Regions from separate parts of the Kineosporia sp. NBRC 101677 genome, predicted to be linked through region 1. Evidence: predicted binding sites of a transcription regulator. Region 1 holds the regulator's gene; the other holds the start of a gene.

The links. Region 1 encodes HrcA, which represses chaperone genes, less so after heat shock. Its sites were predicted from a motif close to GNTNGCACTCGGNNNNNCCGAGTGCNANC; they were not measured.
Region 2: QSK18_RS35875 (FmdB family zinc ribbon protein) is a predicted target of HrcA. The motif match lies at 1,461-1,489, and genes of this name have one in related genera.

What each region holds. Positions count from the first base shown of each region.
Region 1 covers NZ_BSTA01000009.1:127,959-135,233, reverse strand. The annotation lists gene hemW (radical SAM family heme chaperone HemW) at 1-615, shown strand, start outside; gene QSK18_RS25080 (DUF4870 domain-containing protein) at 679-1,317, opposite strand; gene QSK18_RS25075 (DUF3097 domain-containing protein) at 1,373-2,293, opposite strand; gene hrcA (heat-inducible transcriptional repressor HrcA) at 2,484-3,503, shown strand; gene dnaJ (molecular chaperone DnaJ) at 3,597-4,715, shown strand; gene QSK18_RS25060 (16S rRNA (uracil(1498)-N(3))-methyltransferase) at 4,816-5,562, shown strand; gene QSK18_RS25055 (HIT domain-containing protein) at 5,721-6,005, shown strand; gene QSK18_RS25050 (PhoH family protein) at 6,146-7,228, shown strand.
Region 2 covers NZ_BSTA01000002.1:455,252-462,526, forward strand. The annotation lists gene QSK18_RS07585 (hypothetical protein) at 27-329, opposite strand; partial or broken gene QSK18_RS35870 (SAF domain-containing protein) at 362-952, opposite strand; gene QSK18_RS35875 (FmdB family zinc ribbon protein) at 1,094-1,441, opposite strand; gene ribD (bifunctional diaminohydroxyphosphoribosylaminopyrimidine deaminase/5-amino-6-(5-phosphoribosylamino)uracil reductase RibD) at 1,661-2,767, shown strand; gene QSK18_RS07605 (potassium/proton antiporter) at 2,679-4,337, opposite strand; gene QSK18_RS07610 (penicillin acylase family protein) at 4,471-7,224, shown strand; gene QSK18_RS07615 (5-formyltetrahydrofolate cyclo-ligase) at 7,208-7,275, opposite strand, start outside.

The DNA.
Region 1 (7,275 bases):
CGGGCGAGCCTGGAGGCGGCGCTGGCCTGTGAGCCGGACCATCTTTCGGCCTATGCGCTGGTGGTCGAAGCCGGCACGCGGCTGGCGGCCCGGGTGCGGCGCGGTGAGGTGAAGGCGCCGGATGACGACGACGAGGCCGACAAGTACGAGCTGGCCGACGAGCTGATCTCGGCCGCCGGGCTGACCTGGTACGAGGTGAGCAACTGGGCGCGTACCCCGGCCGATGCCTGCCAGCACAACCTGGCTTACTGGCGGGGAGACGACTGGTGGGGGGTCGGTCCTGGCGCGCATTCCCACGTCGGGGGAGTGCGTTGGTGGAACGTGCGGCACCCCACTGCTTACGCGGCGCGGATCGAGGCAGGGGAGAGTCCGGCCCAGGGGCGTGAGGTGCTCGACGCACAGGCCCGCCAGCTGGAAGAAGTGCTGCTGCGCTCCCGCCTGCGCGAAGGGCTTCCCCTGAAAGAAGCTGGGCTGCACGGAGACCCGGGCATCGTTCTGGCCGAGGTGCTGGCTAACGGGCTGGTCGAGCCGGAACCGGCCGTCCAGGGCACCGTGGTGCTGACCCGGCGGGGGCGGTTGCTGGCCGACGCTGTGGTGCGGGCTCTGCTTTCCTGAACTGATTTCCAACTAAGGACGCCTGTGAGCCTCTGCCGCTCACAGGCGTCCTTAGTTGGTTGGTCAGCTCACGAAACGGCGCGTGAACGGGTACCGGTAGCGATCACCGCGCAACGCCGCCACGGCGCCGATGACGGCGAACACGGCCGAGACCGCCCAGACCAGCGTGGTGAAACCGCCGAGGACGGGCAGGCGGTCGATCAGCGAAGCCAGGACGTAGGCGATCAGGATGCAGATCTGGAAGTTGATCGCCTCCAGGGCCTGCTCCTTGATGTAGGGGCTGCGGTCCTTGTACACGGCGTAGATCGCGACCGCCGGAATCAGCGGCACGACCGGGATCCAGGCCAGCAGGCCACCGGCGTGGGCCCCGGCCGCCCACTGGTTCGTCTCTTTCTGGGTGAGCGAGCCGGCCGGCGGACTGGTCACCCGAGGCTGGCTCGGCGGGTTCCAGGTGGATTGAGGCTGGGGCGAGGGCTGAGGTGAGGGCTGGGGCTGAGGCGAGGGCTGGGACTGCTCAGGCTCCGGGGGCGGCGTGCTGCGGTAGCGCCCCTGCAGGAAGTCGTCGTCGGGCGAGGGGTTCTGCTCGTACTGCCGGGCCTGCTGCGCCCACGGGTTCTGCCCGCCCATGCTCGAGGGCCGGTCGAGATCTTCCTGACCAGGGATGATCGATGTGTACTGCGTCGGCTCGTTCTCCTGGCTCATGGCCGGCCCCTTCCCCTGTCGACACGGCTGCACAGACTGAACGTCTCAGCCCCGCTCAACGATCCTGCTCGTCGGCGGTGACGAAGTCGATCAGTTCCTCGACCCGGCCGAGCAGGTCCGGCTCCAGGTCGGCGAAGCTGTTCACCGAGGCCAGGATGCGCTGCCAGCCCTCGGCCACGTCGGCCTGGTCGGCGTGCGGCCAGCCCAGCGCCTGCAGCACGCCCTCCTTCCAGGGCCGGCCGCGGGGGATCACCGGCCAGGCGGGGATGCCCAGGCACTTCGGCCGGACCGCCTGCCACACGTCGACGAACGGGTGCCCGACCACCAGCACGTGCTCACGCGCTCCGGCCACCCGGGTCACCGCGGCCGCCTCGTGCCACTCCTTGCTGCCGGCCACCAGGTGGTCGACCAGGATCCCGAGCCGCCGGCCCGGTCCGGGCCCGAAGTCCGCGACCGCCGCGGCCAGGTCGTCGACCCCGTGCAGCGGCACCACCACCACGCCCTCGACCCGCAGGTCGTGGCCCCAGATCTTCTCCACCAGCTCGGCGTCGTGCTTGCCCTCGACCAGGATCCGCGAGGCCCGCGCCACCCGGGCCCGGTGGTCGGTCACCGCCACCGATCCCGAGGCGCTGCGCAGGTTCACCGGCCGGACCGGACCGGTGGCAGCAGTTGAACCACCGACCCGTGGCGGAACCAGTTGCACCGCCACTCCGTCCACCCAGAAGCCCGGGCCGAGGGGGAAGGAACGGGTGCGGCCCTTCCGGTCCTCCAGCACGACCAGGTGCATGCCGCCGCTCTTCTCGGTGCGCACCACAGCCCCGACGAACCCTGTCTCGACGTCCTCCACCACCAGCCCGGGCTCGGCCGGCTCCGTCCTGAGCTGCGGTTTCTGGCGCGCACGGGCGAGCACGTCGCCAGCGTAACGATCGCCCGGAGGCGCTCCCGCGCCCTGTGGGCCACGTGCCGAACCGGGCATCCTGGGCAGACTGGGAACCATGGCGCGACCGTAGCCAGCGTCCGCCGAGAGACCTAGCCGACCCGCCGGGGACACACATCGGTGCCCGGAGGGCCGTAAACTGGCACTCCGGCGGCGTGAGTGCCAGGGTCTTCCGATCACCCGGAGACCCGGCGCAACGCCATGGATCGTGACTGAGAGGTGGGGTGGCATGAGCGAGGAACGCAAGCTCGCCGTGCTGCGCGCCATCGTCGAGGACTACGTGGAGACGCGGGAGCCGGTCGGCTCGCGCGCCCTGGTGGAACGGCACTCGCTGGGGGTGTCGCCGGCCACCATCCGCAACGACATGGCCGCGCTGGAGGACGAGGGGTACATCGCCCAGCCGCACACCAGCGCCGGGCGGGTGCCCACCGACAAGGGCTACCGGATGTTCGTCGACCGGCTCAGCGGGGTCAAGCCGCTGTCGCAGGCCGAGAAGCGGGCGATCCAGACGCTCCTCGACGGCGCCGTCGACCTGGACGACGTGGTGACCCGCACCACCCGCCTGCTGGCCCAGCTGACCCGCCAGGTCGCGGTGGTGCAGTACCCGTCGCTGAGCCGCTCCACGGTGCGTCACGTCGAGCTGGTGGCCCTGGAGGGCAACCGGCTGCTGGTCATCCTGATCACCAACACCGGCCGGGTCGAGCAGCGGATGGTGCCGCAGGCCGGCGAGGTCTCCGAGGCCACCCTGTCGAGCCTGCGCAGCCGGCTCAACCAGGCCGTCGCCGGCCGCCGCCTGACCGAGGTCAGCGACCTGGTCGCGGCCCTGCCCGAGATGTTCGCGCCGGACGAGACGGCCCTGGTCAGGGCCGTGATCGAGGCCCTCGAGGACTCGCTCGACATCGAGCGCGAAGAGCGCATCGTGCTGGCCGGCACGGCCAACCTGGCGCGCTCGGGCACCGACTTCGTGCAGACCATCGGCCCGGTCCTGGAGGCCATCGAGGAGCACGTCGTGCTGCTCAAGCTGCTCACCGAGATGGCCGACGGCGCCGGTGGCGTGGGCGTGCTGATCGGCCGCGAGACCGCGCACATCGGGCTGATGGAAGCTTCGGTGGTCTCCAGCGGTTACGCCTCGCAGGGGGAGGTCGTGGCGCGCCTGGGCGTGCTCGGCCCGACCCGGATGGACTACCCCAACACGATGGCGGCCGTGCGCGCGGTGGCCCGCTACGTCTCCCGGATCCTGGCATCGTGACCCATGCTGGGAGCCGGGCCGGCCCGACCCGCCGCGAATCCTGAAACCTGACCGCACCCTTCATTGCACCGACCTGGAGAGAACATCACCGCCGTGAGCGATTACTACGAGGTGCTCGGGGTTTCCCGGACGGCCAGCCCCGAGGAGATCAAGAAGGCGTACCGGAAGCTGGCCCGCCAGCTGCACCCCGACGTGAACCCGAGCGAGGAGGCCTCGGAACGGTTCAAGGAGGTCGGGCGCGCCTACGAGGTCCTCTCCAGCCCGGAGAAACGCCAGGCGTACGACAACGGCGGCGACCCGAACGGGGCCGGTGGCTTCGGCGCCGGGTTCGGCTTCACCGACATCTTCGAGACCTTCTTCGGAGGTGCCGCCGGGGGCGCCGCGCGGGGTCCGCTGCCGCGTCAGCGTCGCGGCCAGGACGCGCTGATCCGGATCGAGATCGACCTGTCCGAGGCGGCCTTCGGCGGCCAGCGCGAGCTGCAGCTGGACACCGCCGTGGTCTGCCCGGTCTGTTCCGGCAGCTGCTGCCAGCCGGGCACCCAGCCGCAGATCTGCGACGTGTGCAAGGGCCGGGGCCAGACCCAGCGGGTGGCCCGCTCGTTCCTCGGCCAGGTGATGACCACCCAGGCCTGCGTCGCCTGCCAGGGCTTCGGCACCGTGATCCCCAGCCCCTGCCTGGAGTGCTCCGGCGAGGGCCGGGTGCGCTCGCGCCGCAGCCTGACCATCAAGGTGCCCGCCGGGGTCGAGACCGGCACCCGCATCCAGCTCTCCGGCCAGGCCGAGATCGGGCCCGGCGGTGGCCCGGCCGGTGACCTGTACGTCGAGATCGTGGAGCGTCAGCACGCGGTCTTCACCCGGCGCGGCGACGACATCCACTGCACCGTCGAGGTGCCGATGACGGCGGCCGCCCTGGGCACGACGATCGAGCTGGAGACCCTGGACGGGGTGGAGAGCTTCGAGGTCCGTTCCGGCGCCCAGGCCGGCGAGGCCACCACCATGCGCGGGCTGGGGGTCACCCACCTTCGCGGCGGGGGCCGGGGCGATCTGGTGGTGCACCTGGCGGTGGTCACCCCCACGAAGCTCGACGAGCAGCAGGAAGAGCTGCTGCGTCAGTTCGCCAAGCTGCGTGGCGAGGACCGTCCGGCAGGCCGGATGACTCCGGTGCACACCAGTGTGTTCTCGAAGCTGCGCGACCGCTTCTCCGGCCGCTGAGTCCAGAACTGAACCCAAGGACGTCTGTAAGCAAGTTTGTGGACGTCCGTGGGCGCCGGTGGGGTAGGGCCTTCGCGGCCAGGAAGATGAAGGCGGATTCATGACGCTGCCCAGGTTTTTCGCCGCGGAGGGCGCCCTGTCGGGGGTAGGCCCGCAGTCGGCCCTGGTGCTGGACGGTGAAGAGGGCCGGCACGCGGCCTCCGTACGGCGGATCCGAGCCGGGGAGACGGTCGAGCTGGCCGACGGCTCGGGTGTGGTTGCGCGTTGCGACGTCACCGCCAGCACCAAGGACCGGCTGGACCTGCTGGTCACCTCGGTCGAGCAGCACGAGCCCCCGGCGCTGCGGTTCGGCCTGGTGCAGGCGCTGGCCAAGGGCGGGCGGGACGAGCAGGCGGTCGAGACGGCCACCGAGGTGGGCGTCGATCTGGTGCTGCCCTGGCAGGCCGGCCGCAGCGTGTCCCGCTGGGAAGGGCCCAAGGTGGCCAAGAACGAGAAGCGCTGGGCCACGATCGCCCGTGAGGCCGCCAAGCAGTCCCGCCGTCCGCGCATCCCCGTGGTCGAGCCGCTGCGCAACACCTCGGCCCTGGCCAAGCGGCTGGCCGAGGCCGACCTGGCGCTGGTCCTGCACGAGGACGCGACCGTGCCGCTGGTCGAGGTGAAGCTGCCCGCGGCCGGTGAGGTGCTGCTGGTGGTGGGGCCCGAGGGGGGCATCGGGGAACCGGAACTCGCTGCTCTGACCGAGGCCGGGGCCACCCCGGTCCGGCTCGGCCCCGAGGTGCTGCGGACCTCCTCGGCCGGCCCGGTGGCGCTCGGGCACCTCGCCGCCGTCTCCGGGCGCTGGGCCTAAAAGGCGTCTGCGGCTGAAGAGGCTCGCTGCGGGGACGAGATGCGCTGTCACTGACGAGGTCTGCTGAGCTGGTCCACGCCCGCGATAGCGTGCCGCCTGTGACTGCTGACCCGGACTGCCTGTTCTGCAAGATCGTCGCCGGCGACATCCCGGCCGACATGGTCTACCGCGGCGACCGCGTGGTCGCCTTCCGCGACATCAAGCCCGCCGCCCCCACCCACATCCTGGTCGTGCCGGTCGACCACCACCCCGACGTGGTGCAGCTCGCCGCCCAAGACGAGCCGCTGCTGACCGAGCTGGTCACGGTGGCCGGGGAGATCGCCAAGGCCGAGGCCGGGGGCGAGTTCCGGCTGCTCTTCAACACCGGCGCCGGGGCCGGCCAGACCGTGTTCCACGTGCACGGCCACGTCCTGGCCGGACAGATCCAGGGCCTCGCGGGCTGAACCCCGCTCCGGGTCCGACTCTGATTCGGGGGTAAATCGGGGCGCCGTGGAATGGGGACGGCGGCTACGATCGTTGGCGTAAGCGCTGCCCACCAGCCGGGCAGCGAGCCGAACCCGGAAGGCGGGCGCAGCCCCAGCTCATGACGGAACCGAAGAGCGCTCCGCACAAGGGCGCGGAGGCCGTGCACCGGATCGTGGTGCCGTCCGAGGTCAACATGGTGGCCCTGCTGGGATCCCGGGACGAGGTTCTGCGGGCGATCGAGCGTGCCTTCACCCGGGCCGACGTCCACGTGCGCGGCAACGAGATCACCATCACCGGCCCGTTCGGCGAGGTGGCCCTGGTCGAGCGGCTGATCGACGAACTGCTCGCCGTCGTCGCCTCCGGCCAGGCCCTCACCCCGGACGCGGTGGAGCGGTCGATCAACATGCTCCGGCAGCAGACCGCCGAGCGGCCGGCCGACGTGCTCACCCTCAACATCCTGAGCAACCGCGGCCGCACGATCCGGCCCAAGACGCTGAACCAGAAGCGCTACGTCGACGCGATCGACCAGCACACGGTGGTGTTCGGGATCGGCCCGGCCGGTACCGGCAAGACCTACCTGGCGATGGCCAAGGCCGTGCAGGCGCTGCAGGCCAAGCAGGTCAACCGGATCATCCTGACCCGGCCCGCCGTGGAGGCGGGGGAGCGGCTGGGCTTCCTGCCCGGCTCCCTGACCGAGAAGATCGACCCGTACCTGCGCCCGCTCTACGACGCGCTGCACGACATGCTCGACCCGGATCTGATCCCGCGACTGATGGCCGCCGGGACGATCGAGGTGGCCCCGCTGGCCTACATGCGCGGACGCACGCTGAACGACGCCTTCATCGTCCTGGACGAGGCGCAGAACACCTCGCCCGAGCAGATGAAGATGTTCCTGACCCGGCTGGGCTTCCAGTCCAAGATCGTGGTCACCGGTGACGTGACCCAGGTCGACCTGCCCAGCGGCACGCAGTCCGGCCTGCGGGTGGTGCAGGACATCCTGGACGACGTGGAGGACATCCACTTCGCCCAGCTGACCAGCACCGACGTGGTCCGGCACCGGCTGGTCGGGGAGATCGTGGAGGCCTACGGCCGGTGGGACACCGAGCAGCAGGTGCAGCAGAGCGCCCGGGCCACCCGCCAGCCGCAGGACCGGATGGCCCCGCAGAACCGGATGGAACGGCGTAACCGCACCGGTCGGTAGGCCGGCCGTGTCCCCGGCCACCGGCGGCCAGCAGGCCGGTGGCTCGG
Region 2 (7,275 bases), on a different contig from region 1:
TGGCTCCAGCCCTCCTGGCCGCAGGCTCAACCGAAGCTGCCGGCCCAGCCCACGCCGCAGATCGAGTGAAGGGTGTCGGCCCGGCCGACGCTGCGGACCGATCGAAGGGTGCCGGTCCGGCCGACGCTGCAGATCGAGCGGAGGGTGCCGGTCCGGCCGACGCCACCGGCCAAGCGGACACCGCCGACCCCGCCGACACCGCCGACCCCGCCGACCCCGCCGACATCGCAGAAGGTGCCGACCCAGTGGAAGGTGCCGACCCAGTGGAAGGTGCCGGCCCAGCGAAAGGTGCCGGCCCAGCCAAAGCCGCTGGCGCCACCCCCGCCCACGACCCTGCACCCGCCTCGCCTCCGCCCGGAGCCACTTCGACCGGCCACTGCACCCATTTCAGATCTGCCTCGGTGAGCCGGTGCCCGGCCGGAAGATCCTGCGTGGCCACCAGCACTGCCACAGTCTCCGGTGGCTCGGGACTGCCCAGCCGGACCGTGAACCAGACAGCGGCCAGGAGCAGCCCGACCGCGATCTTGGTGCGGTGCAGGGCGATCGTGAGGCGAAGGGTGCGCATCCGGCCGCTTCCCAGGCGGGGAGGATGGCGTAGTGCGTGCCAGCGTTCCACTGGCCGAGAGCGCTGCCACTTATGAAACAAGCTCTCTCGCGTCGCCTTCGAGGAGGCTGCGGGTCTGGGCGCCTGCTGGACCGACGCACGCCGGGGCGAGAACAGGTCGTCCACGGAAGCGTCAGCGCCGGCCCGTGTCAGCGACTCCCATGGCGGGGGAGAGGTGGAATCGGCATCCGGCGCGGCGAAGAGTGCAGCCTCGAGACCGGTGAAGATGGGCTCGGCACCTCGCGTGGCGGAAGGGGTCGGCCGCTCAGAAGCAGCCCGCCTCGGCCCGCGATCACCAGGCCCGAGGAGGTCGGGGACCCATCCGCCCACCGGTCGATTCGCTGGCATGAAGGAAAGCTAGCCAGAGGGATCGCACCCTCGAAGGGGTAAGACCGGGCCTGTGGACAAACCGGCAGTCGTGCCTGCTGTGGAAAGCAGAAACACGAACGCCCCGCGGCCCGGAGGGCGCGGGGCGTTCGGCAGCAGACGTCAGGCTGCGCTACCGCTCGAGGCGGTGGAGGCCGACGAGGTCGAGTTGCTCTTCGACTCGGACGAGCCCGAGGAACCCGAGGAGGAGCCCGACGTGGAGCTGGACGAGCTGCCCGAGTCCGAGGAGGACGAGGACGTCGACGCAGGGGTGGTGGTGCTGCTGGTCGAGGTACCGCGCGAGTCGTTGCGGTAGAAGCCCGAGCCCTTGAACACGATGCCCACGGAGTTGAAGACCTTGCGGAGCTTGCCCGAGCACTCCGGGCACGTGGTCAGTGCGTCATCACTGAACGCCTGCTGCGCCTCGAAGCCGTGGTTGCACTCGGTGCACGCATAGACGTACGTGGGCACGTCGTCCTCCTGATAGACGGCTGGCACTCTCTAGTCTTGAGTGCCAATAGTAATGCACGGGCGGGTGTCGCTTCGACGGACGACTGCCTGGTCATCGGCGAGAATCATCCGGTCGGCAGTGGAACGGGTCGTGGGGGACTGCCATTCCCGCCTCAGCCGCAGGGGCAAAGGGACCGATCGAACCGGGGGAAAGACCAGACCGAGGAGACGGGACTGCGAATGGCGAGCGAGGCCGAGATCCGGGCGATGCGGCAGGCGATCGGGCTGGCGGCCCGAGGGCTGGCCACTGCCCTGCCCAACCCGGTGGTGGGGTGCGTGCTGCTGGACCCCGACGGGACCGTGGTGGCGCAGGGGTGGCACGAGCGGGCCGGCGGACCGCATGCCGAGGTAGTGGCTCTGAGGGCCGCAGGGGAGCGCGCCCGGGGCACTACCGCGGTGGTGACGTTGGAGCCGTGCAACCACACCGGACGCACCGGCCCGTGTTCCGAGGCTTTGCTGGCCGCGGGCGTCCAAAAGGTCGTTATTGCCGTTCCCGACCCCTCCGACGCCGCCGCCGGCGGGGCCGAGAGGCTTCGCCGAGCCGGCCTGGAGGTCGAGGTCGGGGTGCTGGCCGACGAGGCCGAACGCGGTCTCGAGCCGGGGGAGGGCAACGAGGTCTGGCTCACCGCCGTCCGTAAGCAGCGGCCGTTCGTGACCTGGAAGTTCGCCGCCACGCTGGACGGGCGGGTGGCCGCGCAGGACGGCACGAGTCAATGGATCACCAGCGTCGAGGCCCGTAGTGACGTGCACCGTTTGCGCGCCCAGGTAGACACGATGCTGGTGGGGGTAGGCACGGTTCTGGCCGACGACCCGCTGCTGACCGTGCGGGATGCGGAGGGCAATCCCCTGGAGCATCAGCCGTTGCGGGTAGTGGCCGACACCCACAACCGCACGCCCGCGAACGCGCGCATCCGCGGCGACGACGCACCGACCTGGATTGCTACGGGCGAAGAAGTTGGGACGTCCGTGGGCACCGATGCCGATGCGGCGGGCGACGGCGGTGGTCGCCTCGGGCTGGACCTGCACGCCCTGATGCGCGCGCTGTACGCGCGTGAGCGCCGACACGTGCTGCTCGAGGGCGGCCCCCGGATGGCCGGGGCGATGGTCGAGGCGGGGCTGGTGGACCGGGTGGTCGCCTACCTGGCCCCGGCCCTGCTCGGCGCCGGGCCGAACGCCATGCTCGACGCCGGGATCACGACTATTGCCGACGTCTGGCGTCTGGACCTGGTCGACGTGCGCCAGGTCGGAAACGATGTGCGAGTGCTCGCACGGCCCCGGACGAGGTGACCCCCGGCACCTCGGGCGGAACGCTCGGACGCACGGAGCCGGCCGCGACGCGGGGGCGGGCGGTGCGACCCTCGCCCTCCCTCTTGTCGTGCCAGCCGGAGAGCTTGCCGCCCAGGCTGATCGCCTTCAGGCGGTCCTCCGTGGCCGACCGGGCCGAGGCCGGGGTGACCACGATCAGGTCGTCGCCGTGCCGCAGCGCGGTGCGGTTGTCCGGCACGATCGCCTCCCCGTCGCGCAGGATCAGCGTGACGTTGGCGCCGGCCGGCAGGCGGAGCTCGAAGATCTCCACGCCGTGCAGCCTCGACTCCGGCCCCACGTGGGCCTCCAGCACGTCGGCCCCCTGAGCCCCGAGCGGTACGGACTCCACCTCCAGGCCGACCGTGGGGGAGTCGTCGCTGAGCCCGAGACGCCGGGCTACCCAGGGCAGGGTGGGTGCCTGCACCAGCGTGAAGATCAGCACCAGGCAGAAGACGATGTCGAAGAGCTGGCTGGCGTTCTCCACCCCCTGAGCCACCGGCACCGTGGCCAGGACCACCGGCACTGCACCCCGCAGCCCGGCCCAGGACAGGAACGCCTGGTCGCGCAGCGAGACCCGGAACCAGCTGACCGACGCGGCCACCGACAGCGGCCGGGCCACCAGCAGCAGCACCAGGCCGATCAGGAAGGCCGGGCCGACCGCGGCGGGCAGCCGCTCCGGCGAGGCCAGCAGCCCGAGCAGGACGAACAGGCCGATCTGGGCGATCCAGCCCAGGCCCTCGGCGAAGCCCCGCACCGCCACCCCGTGCGGCAGCCGGGAGTTCCCGATCACCAACGAGCACAGATACACGGCGATGAATCCGGAGGCGTGGATGGTGGCCGCCGCCCCGTAGGAGCCGATCGCGAAGGCGAACACCGCGATCGGGTAGAGGCCGGAGGAGGGCAGCGCCACCCGGCGCAGCGCGATCGCCGCCAGCCAGCCGATGCCCAGCCCGATCCCGGTGCCCACGACCAGCTCGAAGACCGCCTCGTAGAGCAGGTACGCGATGCCGTGCGACTCGCCGCCGTGCGCCACCTCGGTCAGCGCGATGACGATGATCACGACCGGGGCGTCGTTGAAACCGGACTCGGCCTCCAGCATGCCGACCAGCCGGGGCGGCAGCGGCACCCGGCGCAGCACCGAGAACACCGCCGCGGCGTCGGTCGAGGAGATCGCCGCCCCCAGCAGCAGGGCCAGCGGCCACTCCAGGCTGAGGATGTAGTGCGCGGCGGCTCCGGCCACGGCCACCGAGACCGTGGTGCCCACGGTGGCCAGCAGGGCGGCCGGGGCCACCGACGGCCGGATCGTCTTCCACTTGGTGGTCAGCCCGCCCTCGGCCAGGATCAGCACCAGCGCGGCGTAGCCGAGCACCGAGGTCAGCTCGGCGTTCTCGAACTCCAGGCCGAACCCGCCCTCGCCGATGATCAGGCCGAGGGCCAGGTAGAGAAGCAGTGACGGAAAACCGGTTCCCACGGACAGGCGCACCGCCGCCACGGCGGCGAGCAGGACTGCCGGACCGGCGAGCAGCGCTAGGTTGAGCTGCTCAATCGTCAAATTTATGGCCTTTCGTGGCGCACAGTCGGTTCACAGGCCGCCCTCAGCCCGCTGTGGATCCTATCGGTCGCCCACGGTGTCCAGCCCGACGGCCGGTGCGGCGTGCCCCGGAACAGTGGCTATTGTTCCTGCCGTGACCCGTCGCCGTGCCCTCCGTGTAACGGCCATCGGCTCCGCAGTCGTCGCCGTGATCGCCGTGGTCGTCGTCGCCGTACTGGCGGTGACGCTGATCCGCCGTCCGCTGCCCGACCGCGGCGGCGAGGTGTCGATGCCGGGCCTGTCCGGTGAGGCGCGGGTGATCCGGGACGACCGGGGTGTGCCGCAGATCTACGCGGACAACGCCGAGGACCTGTTCCGCGTGCAGGGTTACGTCAGCGCCCAGGACCGGTTCTTCGAGATGGACCTGCGCCGGCACATCACCGCCGGCCGGCTGAGCGAGCTGGTCGGCGAGGACGAGGACGCGCTGACCGCCGACAAGCTGATCCGCACCCTGGGCTGGCGGCAGGTCGCCGAGGAGGAGTTCACGAAGGCGACCGAGTCCACCAAGGCCTACCTGGAGGCCTACGCGGCCGGCGTGAACGAGTACATCGAGGGCCGGTCCAAGTCCGAGCTCAACGTCACCTACACGATCCTCGAGCGCAGCCACGACCTGGCCGACATCGAGCCGTGGACGCCGGTCGACTCACTGGCCTGGATCAAGGCGATGGCCTGGGACCTGCGCAGCAACTACGGCGAGGAACTGCAGCGCGCCCAGGCGATCAACACCGTGCGCAACGCCGAGCGGGTCGAGCAGCTGTTCCCCGACTACCCCTACGAAGAGCACCCGCCGATCATCGAGGGCGAGGCCGCCGACGGGAACCAGGCGGGCTCCGGCGCGCAGGCGAACCCGGGCAAGGGCAACAAGAACAACAACCAGAACAACGAGCAGAACGAGAACCCGGACGAGGAGCAGGGCACCTCCCCGGAGGGCACGCCCACCCCCGACCCGTCGGCCACCGGCACCCCCAGCAGCAGCGCGACGGTGGAGAACGCCTCCCTGGTGCAGCAGAGCACGGTCCTCAGCAGCGACGCCGCCCAGCAGGCCCTGAGCGCGGCCACCAACGCCCTCGACGGCCTGCCCGACGTGCTCGGCGGCAGCTCCGAGGGCAACGGCTCCAACTCCTGGGTGGTGGCCGGCGACCTGACCGAGAGCGGTCTGCCGCTGCTGGCCAACGACCCGCACCTGGGCGTCTCCGCCCCGGGCATCTGGACGCAGGTCGGCCTGCACTGCAACACGGTGTCCGAGGCCTGCCCGTTCGACGTCTCCGGCTACACCTTCGCCGGTCTGCCCGGCGTGGTGATCGGCCACAATGCCCGGATCAGCTGGGGCCTGACCAACCTGGGCCCCGACGTCAGTGACTTCTTCCTGGAGAACGTCAACGGCGAGTCGTACCTGGTCGACGGCAACAGCCAGCCCCTCGAGACCCGGCCGGAGACGATTAAGGTGGCCGGGGGCGACCCGGTGACCATCAACGTCCGTTCGACCAAGCACGGCCCGCTGATCTCCGACGTGCTCACCGACGTGGCCAAGGCGGGCCAGACCTCCCCGGTCCCGGGCGAGAAGATCCTGCGCGGCAGCACCTACGCAGTGGCGCTGAGCTGGACCGCCCTCTCGCCGGGCACCTCGATGGAGGCGATCCTGGGGCTGAACGTGGCTCAGGACTTCGAGTCGTTCCGCAAGGCCGTGCAGAAGCTCGACGCCCCGGCGCAGAGCGTGATCTACGCCGACGTCGACGGCAACATCGGCTACCAGGCTCCCGGCCGCGTCCCCCTCCGCGGCAAGGGCGACCCGCAGGCCAAGGTGCCCGCCGACGGCACCTGGCCGCAGATCGGCTGGGACTCCCGCTACGACTGGACCGGGTTCGTCAAGAAGCGCGACCTGCCCTGGGTGGAGAACCCGCGCTCGGGCTACATCGTCGCCGCGAACCAGGCGGTCACCGGGCCCGACGGCACCGCCCAGCTGACCAGCGACTGGGACTACGGCTTCCGTTCGCAGCGCATCCAGAAGCTGATCGAGGGCGCCCGCGCCGACCATCCGATCACCATGGAAGACATGCGTGAGGTGCAGAACGACACCTACAACGCGATCGCCGAGATGCTCGTGCCCACGCTCCTGGAGCTGGCCACCACCACCGACGAGTTCACCCAGAGCGGCGTGGAGCTGCTCGAGGGGTGGGACTACATGCAGCCCACCGACTCGGCCGCGGCGGCCTACTTCAACACCGTCTGGGCCAAGCTGCTCGACCTGACCTTCGCCGACGAGCTCCCCGAGGGCTTCCGGGCCGACGGTGGCGACCGCTGGTTCCAGGTGGTCAGCATGCTGATGGACGACCCGAAGGACGAGTGGTGGGACGACGGCCGCACCGACGCGGTGGTCGAGTCCCGCGACGAGGTGCTGCGCCGGGCGCTCACCCAGGCCCGCCTGGAGCTCACCCAGCGGCTGGGTAAGGACCCGGACAAGTGGCGCTGGGGCAAGCTGCACCGGGTCACGCTGGAGCAGACGCCGCTGGGTGGTGAGGGCCTGCCCTCGCTGCTGCGGGAGCTGGTCAACCAGGGGCCCTACGAGGCGCCCGGCGGCTCGTCGATCGTGAACGCGTTCTCCTGGGACGCCTCGGCCGGTGACTTCTCGGTGACCGCGGCGCCGTCGATGCGGATGATCGTGGACATGTCCAACCTGGACAACTCCCGCTGGGTCAACCAGAGCGGCGTTTCCGGGCACCCGCTGGACAAGCACTACGACGACCAGGTCGGTGCCTGGCTGAAGGGCGAGGACTTCGCCTGGCCGTTCACCGCCGACGCGGTGAAGGCGGCCTCCGACCAGGAGCAGACCTTCAAGCCGGAGAGCTGAAGAACACCGTCCGGGTCGGAGTGAGGACGCCGTGCACGCGGCGGTCGTGCG